One region of the Nitrospirillum goiasense genome, then DNA from elsewhere that is predicted to be linked to it. Evidence: predicted binding sites of a transcription regulator. Region 1 holds the regulator's gene; the other holds the start of a gene.
What was found. Region 1 encodes LexA, which represses DNA repair genes until DNA is damaged. Its sites were predicted from a motif close to ATGTTCTANTTTGGTTC; they were not measured.
Positions count from the first base shown of each region.

Region 2: a site for LexA is predicted at 2,353-2,369, ahead of recA (recombinase RecA). Genes of this name have one in related genera too.

Region 1 covers NZ_JAXQNP010000002.1:2,029,925-2,036,984, reverse strand. Annotated here, with positions in the region: gene ULB03_RS11940 (divergent polysaccharide deacetylase family protein) at 1-848, opposite strand, end outside; gene ULB03_RS11935 (anthranilate synthase component II) at 1,124-1,759, shown strand; gene trpD (anthranilate phosphoribosyltransferase) at 1,756-2,844, shown strand; gene trpC (indole-3-glycerol phosphate synthase TrpC) at 2,844-3,650, shown strand; gene moaC (cyclic pyranopterin monophosphate synthase MoaC) at 3,652-4,143, shown strand; gene ULB03_RS11915 (molybdopterin molybdotransferase MoeA) at 4,177-5,376, shown strand; gene lexA (transcriptional repressor LexA) at 5,529-6,239, shown strand; gene ULB03_RS11905 (ComEC/Rec2 family competence protein) at 6,386-7,060, opposite strand, start outside.
Region 2 covers NZ_JAXQNP010000002.1:2,436,850-2,443,909, reverse strand. Annotated here, with positions in the region: gene ULB03_RS13725 (PAS domain-containing protein) at 1-63, shown strand, start outside; gene ULB03_RS13720 (hybrid sensor histidine kinase/response regulator) at 60-2,075, shown strand; gene recA (recombinase RecA) at 2,486-3,562, shown strand; gene ULB03_RS13710 (DUF2867 domain-containing protein) at 3,636-4,136, opposite strand; gene ULB03_RS13705 (TrbL/VirB6 family protein) at 4,332-5,390, shown strand; gene ULB03_RS13700 (AlbA family DNA-binding domain-containing protein) at 5,442-7,007, shown strand.

The sequences.
Region 1 (7,060 bases):
GTGCGGCTGTCCAGGAACATCAGGCCGCGCCGCGACAATTCGGCCAGCACGACGGCCAGCTTGCCCTCATTGGCGGTGAAGCGGCTGCCCATGTGGTTGTTGATGCCGACATAGCCATCGAAGGAGGCGAGATCCGTTTCCAGGCGCCGCTGTATTTCCTCATCGCTGAGGTTCACGGTCAGGGCACCGGGGCCTGGGTCGGCCTTGCCCATCGGCTCCATGGGCACATGGACGATCAGCTCATGCCCCGCCGCCCTTGCCGCCCGGGTCTGCTCGGCCAGATCGTGGGCATAGGGCAGCCAGGCGGTGGTGACCGGGCCCGGCAATGCCACGGCGCGGGTGGACCGGGGCCGATCCAGGCCCAGATCGTCGATCACCAGCACGATGCGCGCATGCGCGGCACCGGGCACGGGGGGCGCCATCGGGGGCGCCGGCACGGCGTTGCGCCGCCAGGCGGCGCCGGCCTTGCCAGCTTCCGGCTTGCCCGGCTCAGGCTTGGGCGCCTCGGCCTTGGGCGGCACAGTTGGCGGCGGCGTCAACGCTTCGGCATGCTGTTCCGGCAGCGGCGCCACGGGCGGGGCGGACGGCGTGCCGGGCGGGCGGGGGCCAGTCTTGGTTGGTCCCGATGGGGCGGGCGCGGTCGCAACCGCGGGCTTGTGCGGATGGCGGTTGCCCAGCACATAGGCGCCCAGCAGGGCGACGATGGCCGTGAGGCCGACGATGCCAGCCAGTTGCGCCCGGGTCAGGCTGATCCGGGCGCCTTTGCGCCGGCGCGCGGGCGCACGCTTGGCGGGGCCCTTCTGGCCGGGCCGTCCCAGCGGCGGCGGGGGAGTGACGCGGCGGGGCATCAGCGGGCCCCCATGGTGGGAACGGACGTGGCGGGAACGGTCGCGGTGGAAACGGTCATGCCTGTCCCTTGAAGAAGCACCGGCAGCGTGTCGCCGGCCGGCCCACCACTAGTGCTACAGCGCCGGCGTACTGGCAATCTCCTAGGCGGCTTATGCCGCTTATCGGATCCGCACCCAATCCGGTTGCCCTGCCAACATCGGCCGGACTACTGTAAGCCGCCTCTGGTGTAAGCCGCCTTTGGCCATGTCCAATTTCCCCGAACGGGTCCCAGATCATGCTGCTGCTCATCGATAATTACGATAGCTTCACGTACAACCTCGTGCATTACATCGGCGAGCTGGGCGCCGACGTGGCCGTCTGGCGCAACAACGCGCTGAGTGTGGACGACGCGCTGGCCCTGAAGCCGGAGGCCATCGTCCTCTCCCCCGGCCCCTGCGATCCCGACAAGGCCGGCATCTGCCTGCCCCTGATCGCCGCCGCCGCGGACAAGCGCATCCCCCTGTTCGGCGTCTGCCTGGGCCACCAGGCCATCGGCCAGGCCTTCGGCGGCCGTGTCATCCGCGCGCCCCTGCCCATGCACGGCAAGGTCAGCCAGGTCAGCCATGCCGACGGCGGCGTCATGAAGGGCCTGCCCTCGCCCTTCGCCGCCACGCGTTACCACTCCCTGATCGTGGAGCGGGAAACCCTGCCGGCGGAGCTGGAGTCGGTCGCCTGGATCGAGGGCGGGCCCCAGGGGAACGTTGAGGACCAGATGATCATGGCCCTGCGCCACCGCACCCTGCCCATCCACGGCGTGCAGTTCCATCCCGAGAGCATCGCCTCCGACCATGGCCACCAGATCCTGGCGAACTTCCTGGATTTCGCCGGCGTGGCGCGCAAGGCCGTCAAGAAGACCGGCCTGGCGGCATGAGTGGTGACATCGGCGACATGAAGGCGCTGCTCGGCCGGGTGGCCGAGGGCAAGCGCCTGTCTGAGGATCAGGCCCTGGCCGCCTTCGACATCATCATGTCCGGCAACGCAACCCCATCGCAGATGGGGGGCTTTCTTATGGCGCTGCGCGTGCGCGGCGAAACGGTGGATGAGATCACCGGCGCGGTGCGCGCCCTGCGCGGCCGCGCCGCCCGCATCGATTGCCCCCCCGGCACCATCGACACCTGCGGCACCGGCGGCGACGCCAGCGGCACCTACAACATCTCCACCGCCGTGGCCTTCGTCCTGGCCGCCTGCGGCGTGCCGGTGGCCAAGCACGGCAACCGCGCCCTGTCCTCAAAGTCCGGCGCCGCCGACGTGCTGGGCCAGTTGGGCGTGAACGTGGAGGCGGAGCTGGAGGCCGTGCGCGCGGCCCTGTGGCAGGACGGCATCACCTTCCTGATGGCCACCCGCCACCATGGCGCCATGCGCAATGTCGGCCCGACCCGGGTGGAACTGGGCACCCGCACCATCTTCAACCTGACCGGGCCCCTGTCCAACCCGGCGGGGGCGCGGCGCCAGTTGATGGGCGTGTTCGCCGAGCGCTGGGTGGAACCGCTGGCCCAGGTGCTGAACCGCCTGGGCACCGAGGTCGCCTGGGTGGTCAGCGGCGAGGACGGGCTGGACGAGATCACCACCACCGGCGCCACCCATGTGGCGGAATTGCGCCACGGCGCCGTCCGCCGCTTCCAGGTGACGCCGGAGGATGCCGGCCTGCCGCGCGCCCGGCCGCAGGACATCAAGGGCGGCGACGCGGCGGAGAACGCCCGCGCGCTGCGTGCCCTGCTGGCGGGCGAACGCGGCGCCTACCGTGACATTGTTCTGATCAATGCCGCCGCCGCCTTGATCGTCGCGGACAAGGCCACCACTTTGCGTGACGGCGTGGCCCAGGCGGCCCAGGCCCTGGACGACGGCCGCGCCGCCGCCAAGCTGGCGGCCCTGGTCCACCACTGCCCCCTGCCGCCCCCGGTGACGGAAGAAGCCGCCCCGGCAACAGCGGCGGCGAAAAACGAAGGAACCCGCTGATGAGCGATGTCCTGGCCCGGATTTGCGCCGACAAGCGCGACCATATCGCCAATGCCAAGGCCGCCCGCCCCCTGGCGGAGGTGGAACGGGCGGCGCGCGACGCCGGCCCCACCCGCGGTTTCGCCCGCGCCCTGCAGGCCAAGGTGGACGCGGGGCTCTACGCCCTGATCGCCGAGATCAAGAAGGCCAGCCCCAGCAAGGGCCTGATCCGTGCGGATTTCGATCCGCCGGCCCTGGCCAAGGCCTATCAGGAGGGCGGCGCCGCCTGCCTGTCGGTGCTGACCGACGTGCCCTATTTCCAGGGGGCGGATGAGTATCTGGTGGCGGCCCGCGCGGCTTGCGACCTGCCGGTGCTGCGCAAGGACTTCATGCTCGACCCCTATCAGGTGGCCGAGGCCCGCGCCCTGGGCGCCGACTGCATCCTGCTGATCATGGCGGCACTGGACGATGCCCAGGCGGCGGAGCTGTATGACGCCGCCACCGGCTGGGGCATGGACGTGCTGGTCGAGGTGCACGACGCCGACGAGATGCGCCGGGCCCTGGCCCTGCCCGGCGGCCTGCTGGGCGTGAACAACCGCAACCTCAAGACCCTATCCATCGACCTCGCCACCACCGAGATGCTGGCCGGCATGGTGCCGCCCGGCCGCCATCTGGTGGCGGAAAGCGGCCTGTACAGCCCGCAGGACCTGATGCGCATGGAGATCGTGGGCGCCCGCCGCTTCCTGGTCGGCGAGTCGCTGATGCGCCAGGCCGACGTGGCGGCCGCCACCCGCGCCTTGCTGGGCCTGGACCAGAAGGTCGCCTGACATGGCGGAGAACAGCGGCTTCACCCATTTCGACGCCGCCGGCCAGGCGGTGATGGTCGACGTCTCCGACAAGGCGGAGACGGAGCGCCTGGCCATCGCCCGCGGCCGCGTGGTCATGAAGGCCGAAACGCTGGCCCTGATCCAGGCCGGGCAGATGGGCAAGGGCGACGTGCTGGGCGTGGCGCGTCTGGCCGGCATCATGGCGGCCAAGCGCACGCCCGACCTGATCCCCCTCTGCCACCCGCTGGCCCTGACCAAGGTGACGGTGGACCTGACCTGCCTGCCCGACCAGAACGCGGTGGAAATCGAGGCCACGGCCAAGCTGAAGGGCCGCACCGGCGTGGAGATGGAGGCGCTGACCGCCGTCAGCGTCGCGGCCTTGACCCTTTATGACATGTGCAAGGCGGTGGATAAGGGCATGGTCATCGCCGATATCCGCCTGGTCGCCAAGGACGGCGGCAAAAGCGGCCCCTACCGCGCGGACACTCCCTGACCCCGCCCCCAAAGCTGTTGCCAAGGCCCGCCCATGATCCCCGTTGATGAAGCGCTGGCGCGCATCCTGTCGCACTTCCAGCCGGTGGCCGGGGAGTTGGTGGGGGTGGGCGAGGCAGTGGACCGTGTCCTGGCCGCCGACGTCGTCGCCCGCGTGACCCAGCCGCCGACCGCCGTTTCCGCCATGGACGGCTGGGCCGTGCGGGGATCGGACCTGGCCACCCTGCCCGCCACCCTGACCCGCATCGGCGAGGCGCCGGCCGGCCGGCCCTACACCGGCACCGTCGCCCCGGGGCAGGCCGTGCGCCTGTTCACCGGCAGCGTCATCCCGGATGGCGCCGACACGGTGGTGCTGCAGGAGGATTGCGACGACCTGGGCCACGCCGTGCGCGTGCGCGAGGGCACGCCCGGCCGTTGGGTGCGCGCCGCCGGCCTGGACTTCACCGCGGGCACCGTGGGCCTGAGGGCCGGCCGCCGCCTGACCGTGCGCGACGTGGCCCTGGCCGCCGCCATGAACCACCCCTTCCTGACGGTGCGTCGTCGCCCCCGCGTCGCCATCCTGGCCACGGGTGACGAGGTGGTGATGCCGGGCGAACCGCTGGGCCCGGGCCAGATCGTCAGCAGCAACGGCCTGGCGCTGGCGGCCCTGGTGCGGCGCCACGGCGGCATCCCCGTCAACCTGGGCATCGCGCCCGACGACGCCGACACCCTGGGCATCCTGGCGCGCGGGGCCGCGGGCTGCGACCTGCTGGTCACCACCGGCGGCGCCTCCGTCGGGGAACACGACCTGATCCGCAACGTGCTGGGCGCCCAGGGTCTGGAACTGGACTTCTGGAAGATCGCCATGCGACCGGGCAAGCCGCTGATGTTCGGGCGCCTGGGCGCCACCCCCCTGCTGGGGCTGCCGGGCAACCCCGTCTCCAGCCTGGTGTGCGCCGCCCTGTTCCTGGTGCCGGCCCTGCGGCGCCTGCAGGGCCTGGACCCGGCGGAACCGCACCGGGCGCGGGCGGCACTGGGGGCCCCCCTGCCCGCCAATGATCGGCGCCAGGATTACCTACGCGCCACGCTGCGCCCCGGCGATGGCGCCCTGCCCATCGCGACCACCTTCGGCCAGCAGGACAGTTCCATGCTGAGTCGCCTGGCGGCGGCGGATTGCCTGATCGTCCGGCCGCCCCACGCCCCCGCCGCCGAGGCCGGTGACACCGTGGACATCGTGCCGCTTGACGGGATTTAAGCCGCCAGCCGTGGAGCCCGCCCTAAATCTGTCATCGTCTGATGGTTTTTGATCGCTAACGCTTGACGTGGGCCGTGAACCAAAATAGAACATGGCCAGTACGTTTCGGGTTTGTTCCATATATAGCGGTTCGACGCAGCGAAGGGGGCGATATGCTGACGCGTAAGCAACAGGAGCTTCTGCTGTACATTCACCAGCATCTGGGTGAAGGCGGCGTCTCCCCCTCATTCGATGAGATGAAGGACGCTTTGGGCCTGAAGTCCAAGTCCGGCATCCACCGCCTGATCACCGGGCTGGAGGAGCGCGGCTTCATCCGCCGCCTGCCGCACCGCGCCCGCGCGCTGGAGGTGCTGCGCCTGCCGGAGACGACGCCGGCGCCGAAGAAGGCCGCCGCCGAGGTCGAACCCCGGTTCAAGCCCAATGTCATCAAGGCCGACTTCCAGGCCGGGCTGCCGGGCAAGGACCCGGGTGACGCCGTCGGCTCCGTGAGCCTGCCGCTGTATGGCCGCATCGCCGCCGGTCTGCCCATCGAGGCGCTGCGCGACAGCGGCAGCAGCATCGACATCCCCGTTTCCATGCTGGGCATCGGGGAGCATTACGCCCTGGAGGTGGCCGGCGACAGTATGGTCGAGGCCGGCATCCATGACGGCGACACGGTCATCATCCAGCGCTGCGAGACGGCGGAGAACGGCGCCATCGTCGTCGCCCTGGTGGACGCCGCCGAGGTGACGCTGAAGCGCCTGCGCCGCAAGAACAACTCCATCGCCCTGGAACCGGCCAACCCCTCCTACGAGACGCGGGTGTTCGGCGCCGACCGGGTGCGGGTACAGGGCCGCCTGGTCGGTTTGTTCCGCCGGTATTGATCATTCCCTGCCGATCTAGGCTGCGACTGCGGCCGCCGGAGCGTTTCGGGGAGCGTAAGCGGACTGAAACGCGAGGATAGCCAAGCCGCCGGATGGCGGTGCCCGGCACCTGAGGGGAAAACAAAGGTAAAACGGCCCTGGTGACATCAGTCCCAGGGCCGTTTGCTTTGCGGATCGTGCACCGTCTCGATGCGGATGGCGCCCCGCTCGAAATACAGGGCATGGGCGCCGCGCGCCGCCAGCACGTCGGGGCCGATGACCTGAGGGGCGTCACAGCCCGCGGCCGGCACGCGGGAGATGACCAAATCGGCGTTGTCGCAATCCTCCGCCAGGGCGTCCCGCGTCCAGGCGATGGCGACCAAGCGCCCCTCCGGCTCGGCCGGATCGCGCCTGTCCGGCCGATAGAGATCGGGGTGGTAAAGGCAGCCCAGGCTGTCGCAGCGCAGGCTGCCGTCATCCGTGCCCACGGTGGGCCAGGCGGGGGGCCGCCCCTCCCCGCCATCGCGCTTGCCCCAGGTCTCCACCTCGAAACCGCCGCCGCGCGAGGACGACAGCCACAGCTTGCCGCCCCCATCGCGCACCGCCACCATGGTGCCGCCACCCGACACCACCATGTCCGGCCGGGGCGTCAGCGGCGCCAACACGCAGCCCAGGGCGATGGGCGCCAGACCGATCAGGCGCCAGCGGCGGCGCCAGAGCATCAGCCACAGGCCCCCCACCACCATGAGACCGAAGGCCAGGTCGGACAGGGCGGCGCCGTGCAGGGCGGCCCCCGGCAAGGCGGCGGTGATACGGGCCGTCCACAGGATGCCCTGGCAGCC
Region 2 (7,060 bases), 410 kb from region 1:
CAGCGGGGGGGCCAGCGGGCGGCACTATGGGTGGCCCAGCGGTTGGCCCGGGTGGGGGCATGATCCGGCTGGCGCCCTGCCTGGTGACGGCGCGGCCCTTGACCGTGGCCAGGCGGCCCGGCCTGGTGGAATGGCGGGTGCGCAGCGGTGGCGCCGTGCCTGCGGCCGGCGGCCATCCCTGGCGTGAGCTGTGGGATCTGGCGCCCCTGGGCGTTCTGCTGGTCGATGGGGCTGGCACGCTGCTGCGCGTGAACCTCACCCTGGCCGATTGGCTGGGCCTGGGCCGCGATGGGCTGGAGGACGGCAGCCGCCATCTGCGCGACCTGCTGGCCACCCCGCCGCAGGGGGAGCTGTTTCCCGAGCGCCTGGCCGGTATGGCGGAAGTGGATCTGGCGGCGGCCCGCGCGGCCCCCTTGCGCGCCAGCGTCCTGCATGTGGCCGTGTCCCCCGGCGGCACCCTGATCTTCCTGGGCGACCTGACCCGCGAGACGGCGCGGGAGGAGGAGCTGCGCCGGGCCGAGCAGCGCTTCCAGCGCTTCTTCCAGTTCGCGCCCACCGGCTTCGCCTTCGTGGATGGGGAGTTCCGGCTGGCGGAATGCAACCCCACCTTCCTCGCCATGGCCGACCTGCGCCTGGGCGATGTGCAGGGGGAGCCCATCGCCAGCCTGTTCCAGCAGGAACACCGCGCCAACCTCATGGCCCGCTTGGCCGACGTGCTGGAGGGGCGCAGCCAGGCCGGGACGCCGGTGGAGGCGCGGCTGCGCGGTGCCCAGGGGCCCGTGGTCCATGTCTATTCCCGCCGCTTCGACGGGGATGGCGATGGCGACCGCGGCCTGATCCTTCACCTGGTGGACATGACCGCGCAAAAGAACCTGGAGGCGCAGTTCGTCCAGTCGCAGAAGATGCAGGCCATCGGCCAGTTGGCCGGCGGCGTGGCGCATGACTTCAACAATCTGCTGACGGCCATGATCGGCTTCTGCGACCTGCTGCTGCTGCGGCACAAGCCGGGTGACCAGTCGTTCAGCGACATCATGCAGATCAAGCAGAACGCCAACCGCGCCGCCAACCTGGTGCGCCAGTTGCTGGCCTTCTCCCGCCAGCAGACCCTGCAGCCCCGGGTGCTGAGCATCACCGACGTGCTGGCGGAACTGTCCAACCTGCTGCGCCGCCTGATCGGTGAGAATATCGAGCTGCGCATGCTGCACGGCCGCGACACCGGCCTGGTGCGGGTGGACCAGGGGCAGTTGGAACAGGTCATCATCAACCTGGCGGTCAACGCCCGCGACGCCATGCCCAAAGGCGGGCGGCTGACCATCGTCACCGGCAACCTGCACACCACCGAGCCCATCCGTCATGAGACGGAGGAGATGCCGCCCGGTGACTGGGTGGTGGTGGAGGTGATCGACACCGGCATCGGCATCCCGCCGGAAAACCTGCAACGCATCTTCGAGCCCTTCTTCTCCACCAAGGAGGTGGGGTCGGGCACGGGGCTGGGCCTGTCCACCGTCTATGGCATCGTGCGCCAGACGGGCGGCTTCGTCTTCGTGGAGAGCAAGCCGGGGGAGGGGGCCAAGTTCTCCATCCACCTGCCGCGCCTGGATGAGAAGGCCCTGGCCCAGGCCGCCCCGGCGGAGGAGGCCAAGGACAAGGGCGCCGCCGACCTCACCGGCATCGGCACGGTCCTGCTGGTGGAGGATGAGGACGCCGTGCGCGTCTTCGGCGCCCGCGCCCTGCGCAACAAGGGCTATACCGTGCTGGAGGCGCGCAGCGGGGAGGAGGCGCTGGACCTGCTGCAAGGCGCCCGGGGCGGGGAGGTGGACCTGATCGTCAGCGACGTGGTCATGCCCCAGATGGACGGCCCCACCCTGATCGAGCAGGTGCGCCGCTTCCGCCCTGACGTGAAGGTCATCTTCATCTCCGGCTATGCCGAGGACCGCTTCCGCCATTCCCTGAAGGACGGCGCCGTGGTCGACTTCCTGCCCAAGCCCTTCAGCCTGAAGCAACTGGCCGCCAAGGTGAAGGACGTGATGGAAGGGCCGCCGCGCCCGGGGCAGGAGCCCGCGAATCCAAGGTGAGCGCGCTCAAGTGCCTGATCGTGAAGCAAGTCGGAGCGGAAGCGACGAGGCCCCGACCGGGGCCGCCGCAGCTTTCCGGGGAGCGTAGCGGACTGGAAAGCGAGGAAGCCAAGCCGGCGGATGCCGGCGCCCGGCGCTTGAGGGCATTGAAATATAACCCGACTCTGGAGCGCAGCGACGAGGCCCCGACCGGGGCCGCCGCAGCTTTCCGGGGAGCGTAGCGGACTGGAAAGCGAGGAAGCCAAGCCGGCGGATGCCGGCGCCCGGCCCTTGAGGGCATCATAACAAGAACAAAAAAGAACAAATGGCAAACTTTCGCCCTTGGCGAATGAGAACATAGCAGGTACATTCCCTTTCACCGCAGCCGTTGAACGCCCGTTGGCCGTATGCGACAAGAGGGGGACAGCAAGATGTCGGCACCACTTCGTCTGGTAGAAACACCCATGGATAAGCAAAAGGCCCTCGACGCCGCCCTCGGCCAGATCGAACGCGCGTTCGGCAAGGGCTCCATCATGAAGCTCGGCGCCAAGGAGGCGTCGATGGAGGTGGATGCCATCTCCACCGGTTCCTTGGGGCTGGACATCGCCCTGGGCATCGGCGGCCTGCCGCGCGGTCGTATCATCGAAATCTACGGGCCGGAAAGCTCGGGCAAGACCACGCTGGCCCTGCACGCCATCGCGGAAGCCCAGAAGAGCGGCGGCACCTGCGCCTTCGTCGACGCCGAGCACGCGCTGGACCCGTCCTACGCCCGCAAGCTGGGCGTGAACGTGGATGACCTGCTGGTCTCCCAGCCCGACGCCGGTGAACAGGCCCTGGAGATCACCGACACGCTGGTGCGCTCCGGCGCCATCGACGTGCTGGTGGTGGACTCGGTGGCGGCCCTGGTGCCGCGCGCCGAACTGGAAGGCGAGATGGGCGACAGCCACGTCGGCCTGCAGGCCCGCCTGATGAGCCAGGCGCTGCGCAAGCTGACCTCGTCCATCTCCAAGTCCAACTGCCTGGTCATCTTCATCAACCAGATCCGCCTGAAGATCGGCGTGATGTTCGGCAACCCGGAGACGACCACCGGCGGTAACGCGCTGAAGTTCTACGCCTCCATCCGCCTGGACATCCGCCGCATCGGCGCCATCAAGGACCGCGACAACGTCGTCGGCAACCAGACCCGCGTGAAGGTGGTGAAGAACAAGCTGGCCCCGCCGTTCCGCGTGGTCGAGTTCGACATCATGTACGGTGAGGGCGTGTCCAAGGTGGGCGAGCTGATCGACCTGGGCATCCAGGCCGGCGTGGTCGAAAAGTCGGGCGCCTGGTTCTCCTACGACGGCCAGCGCGTGGGACAGGGCCGCGAGAACGCCAAGCAGTTCCTGCGCACCAACCCGGCCATCGCCAAGGCCATCGAGGAAAAGGTCCGCGCCAACGCCGGCCTGGTGGCCGGCGCCATGATGGTGGGCTCCCCCGAGGCAGACGGTGACGCCGACAGCCCCGAGTGATCAGGCTGATCATCTGATGAGCAGAAAGGCGGATCGGTGACGGTCCGCCTTTTCCATTTCGGCCGCAGGAGGCTCAGGGGGCCGTGACCTGCTTCAGCATGGTCCGCACCACCTGGCGGTGGAAGGGCATGATCAGCGCCAGGTATGTCCGCCCCAGCCAATTGTGGGTGCGCACCAGCGTGGTGGCGGTGACATGGCGGCCGGCGGCGTCCTGGCGCACATCGACCACGGCGCGGAAATCCAGGTGCTTGTCCGCCATGCCCAGCACCACTCGGTCCGGTCCGCGGCTTAGGATGGGGAAGATGCCGATATGATCGGCAGCACCGGGTTCCGATGGCGCCGGCGGGTGGGGTGCCTTCAGGCCCAAGGGGGCCACCAGGGCGTTGCGCAGGGCCAGCAGCCAGCGGACCCAGGCGGGGGAGGTGCCCATCATGCGGCGGGCCGCCACCAGGGCATCCAGCGCGGGCGTATCGGATGCCGGCGTTGGCATTACCAGCCGGAAGGCGTCGGCGAACTGGGCGCCCGGCAATAGCGCCCAAAGGCCGGCCTCGGGGGTGACTTCCTGCACGGACATGCGGCGTGCTCCTGGGGGTTGCGGACTGTCTGAGGGCTGTCGGTCAGAACGTTTCCGACACCATAGGGCGTGGGACGAGCGCACGGCAATGAAGCCGGCGACGCAGCCGCCATTGGTTGCATAAATGACATAAAAAGCGTATCATCCAGGTCCTCGCATGAATGCGAGAAATGCCTTACCCAAAATGGGGAGCGGATGATGGTTACGACCTCGGGCACCTCCGTCTATTCCCAGGCGCAAAGCCTGGCGTCCTCGGCGACTCAACAGACGTCGCTGTTCCGCTCCACCACATCCACCACCCCCGCTCCCCAGATCACGGCGCAGAAGGTCGCCGACGCCCTGCAGCGGGGGGACACCGCCGGCGCCATCGGCGCCTTCGTCGATGAAAAGACGCTGAAGAAGCTGACCAAGCTGCAGTCCGACGCCACCAAGCTGGACAAGCAGATCAAGCAGAAGGCCGCCGACAACGACAAGAAGGCGGCCCAGGACAAGGTCGACAACGCCAAGCGCCAACTGAAGGCCCTGCGCATGCGCGCCCAGCTGGCCGCCGCCATGGGCGACAAGCAGGCCGCCGCCCGCATCGCGCGCGAGGCGGCGGACGTGGCCAAGTCCCTGGGCTCCGCCGCGCAAGAGTATGCCGGCGCCGTGAAGAACGGCGCCACGGTCGGCACCACCGGCGGCGACTCCTCCGCCGCCACCGACGCCTCGGGTGCCAGTGGGGCGGGCACCAGCGGGGCGGCCACCGGTGGCGCCGCCACCGACGTGGCCGGCGTGGGCAGCGACGCCGCCCAAATCCAGGCCACCGCCGCCGGTACCCAGAACCCCTCCACCCCACAGGCGGGCAGCCAGGCCGCCACCGCTCAAGCCGTCAATGGGGCCGGCGCCGACGCCACCCTGCAGACGGGCGACGCCCAGGCCGCGGCCAACGACGGCAAGACCGACAAGCCCGGCGTCATCCAGGTCCCCAGCACGGAGGAGGAGACGGCGGCGCGGAAGGAGCGCATGGAGTTCATGGGCAACGTCCGGACCCTGATGGACCAGGCGCGCAGCGTTTATGCCCAGGCCAAGAACATCCTGGAGCGCAAGCGCAAGCCCGGCGATCCCCAGGACGCCGACCACAGCGCCCGGGACATCGCCGACGCCGCCAAGCAGGTGGACGCCGCCGACCAGGACCTGGCCGCCGGCACCACCCCCGCCACGCCCACGGCGCCCACGGTCGTCGCCACGCCGAACAACACGCTGCTGCTAGTTTAATAATTATCGACTATTTATTGTATAATATTGCGAATATATGAAGTAGAAGAGATGGTTATGTCGAAAAGAAGCATCGATGACTGGGAAATAGCGCACATTAAGGCCATGTTGTCTAGGGGTATGAGGAACAAGGATATTCAATTCTTTTTTAATAGGCCAGATCGGTCGGTTAATTCTGGGAGAATTACCGGGATAAAATCTGGAACATATAGCAATTCTTCCACTATACAGCCTTCATCTGATGAGGCTCTAGAACAATTTCTGGCAGGGTTTAAAGCATCGGAGGTCTCTGCAGCAATTGATGTCCCTCAAATTGTAGCTGATGTCCAGGATGGTGACCCTTTGAGTCATCGAAATATATTGAAGCTTTTCGCGCCAGACTCCTCTGGTATTTGGCGATTTCAGCGCGGTGAAAGTGATCAGCATGAGTGCAAGGAGAATTTCGGTTTCAAGTATAGTGGAGCCTGGGTGCGCGCGGTTGCCGCTCTTGCAAATAACAGAGGCGGCTATATTTTCTTTGGTGTGAGGGATAAGGAGAAAGTAATTAGCTCGGATGTAGACATGAGTTATGCTGTCGTTGGTTTAGAGAGCAATTCCTTTAGGGATGCAGATCCGGCTGATTTTACAAAGAAAATAAAATCAATTCTCGATCCAACCCCTAGAATCTCGAGCACATATGTTGAGGTTGGTGGTAGGGGGATAGGAGTATTCCACGTCGAGAAGCATAATAGTCGGCCTGTAATTGCGACAGGTCAGGATGGTGATCAGGTCAAAGAAGGCGATATATTTTTTAGATATCCAGGACAGTCTGGCAGAATTAAATATAGCGATCTTCGAGCAATTTTTGATGAACGAGACGCGCTTGCCAGAAGTCAGATTATTCCGATGGTAAGCCGGCTTCTTTCTCTCGGTCCAGAACGATCAATGATTCTCGATTTGCAAGAAGGGGTTATTGGCGACACAAAAAATGTAATTATGATTGATGATGACTTATTAAGTAAGGTGAAGTTCATTAAAGATGGCGATTTCAATCAAACGGACGGAGCGCCGACACTGAAGCTAGTTGGTGATGTTATTCCTAAATCAGACAGCGTCGTAGTCGTGAAGTCCGGTGTTGTTACTAGATCTGACCTCATTAATGATTTTATAAATCAAAAGATAACTTATGGGCCTAAGGAGTATATTAGGGCAGCCTTAGAGAGCTGCCAAGGAGATTGGTTGCCCATATACTTTTTTTGTCAGGCGGCGCGCATTGGGCATGCTGAATTGTTGGATTTGATTCAACTTAGTCAAGCGCCCGAAGGGCGTAAGAAGATTTTCAATGACAGAGCCTCTGGTAAGAAGAAAGCATATAAGAAAGCAACTGGGACGCCAAGTAAAATAATGGACGCTATAGAATGTCGGAATTCTACCATTATAGCTACCGCTGGGCCTGCAGATATTGCTCACGCTGTGCTTGGTTTTTCAAATACTAACAATATAAATCTAGAATATATCTTGGAAATATTAAAGAACTCCATGGAAATTGCGCATCATGCTCATGACGCGACGGCTATGAGTTGGTTGCGAAGGGCGCTATGCCAAATTGATGAGCTATTCTATCCACTGAGGCAGTGAATATTTTAAAGATAATCAATGGCTTAGTTGAGAAATATCAATGGCTTAGTTGA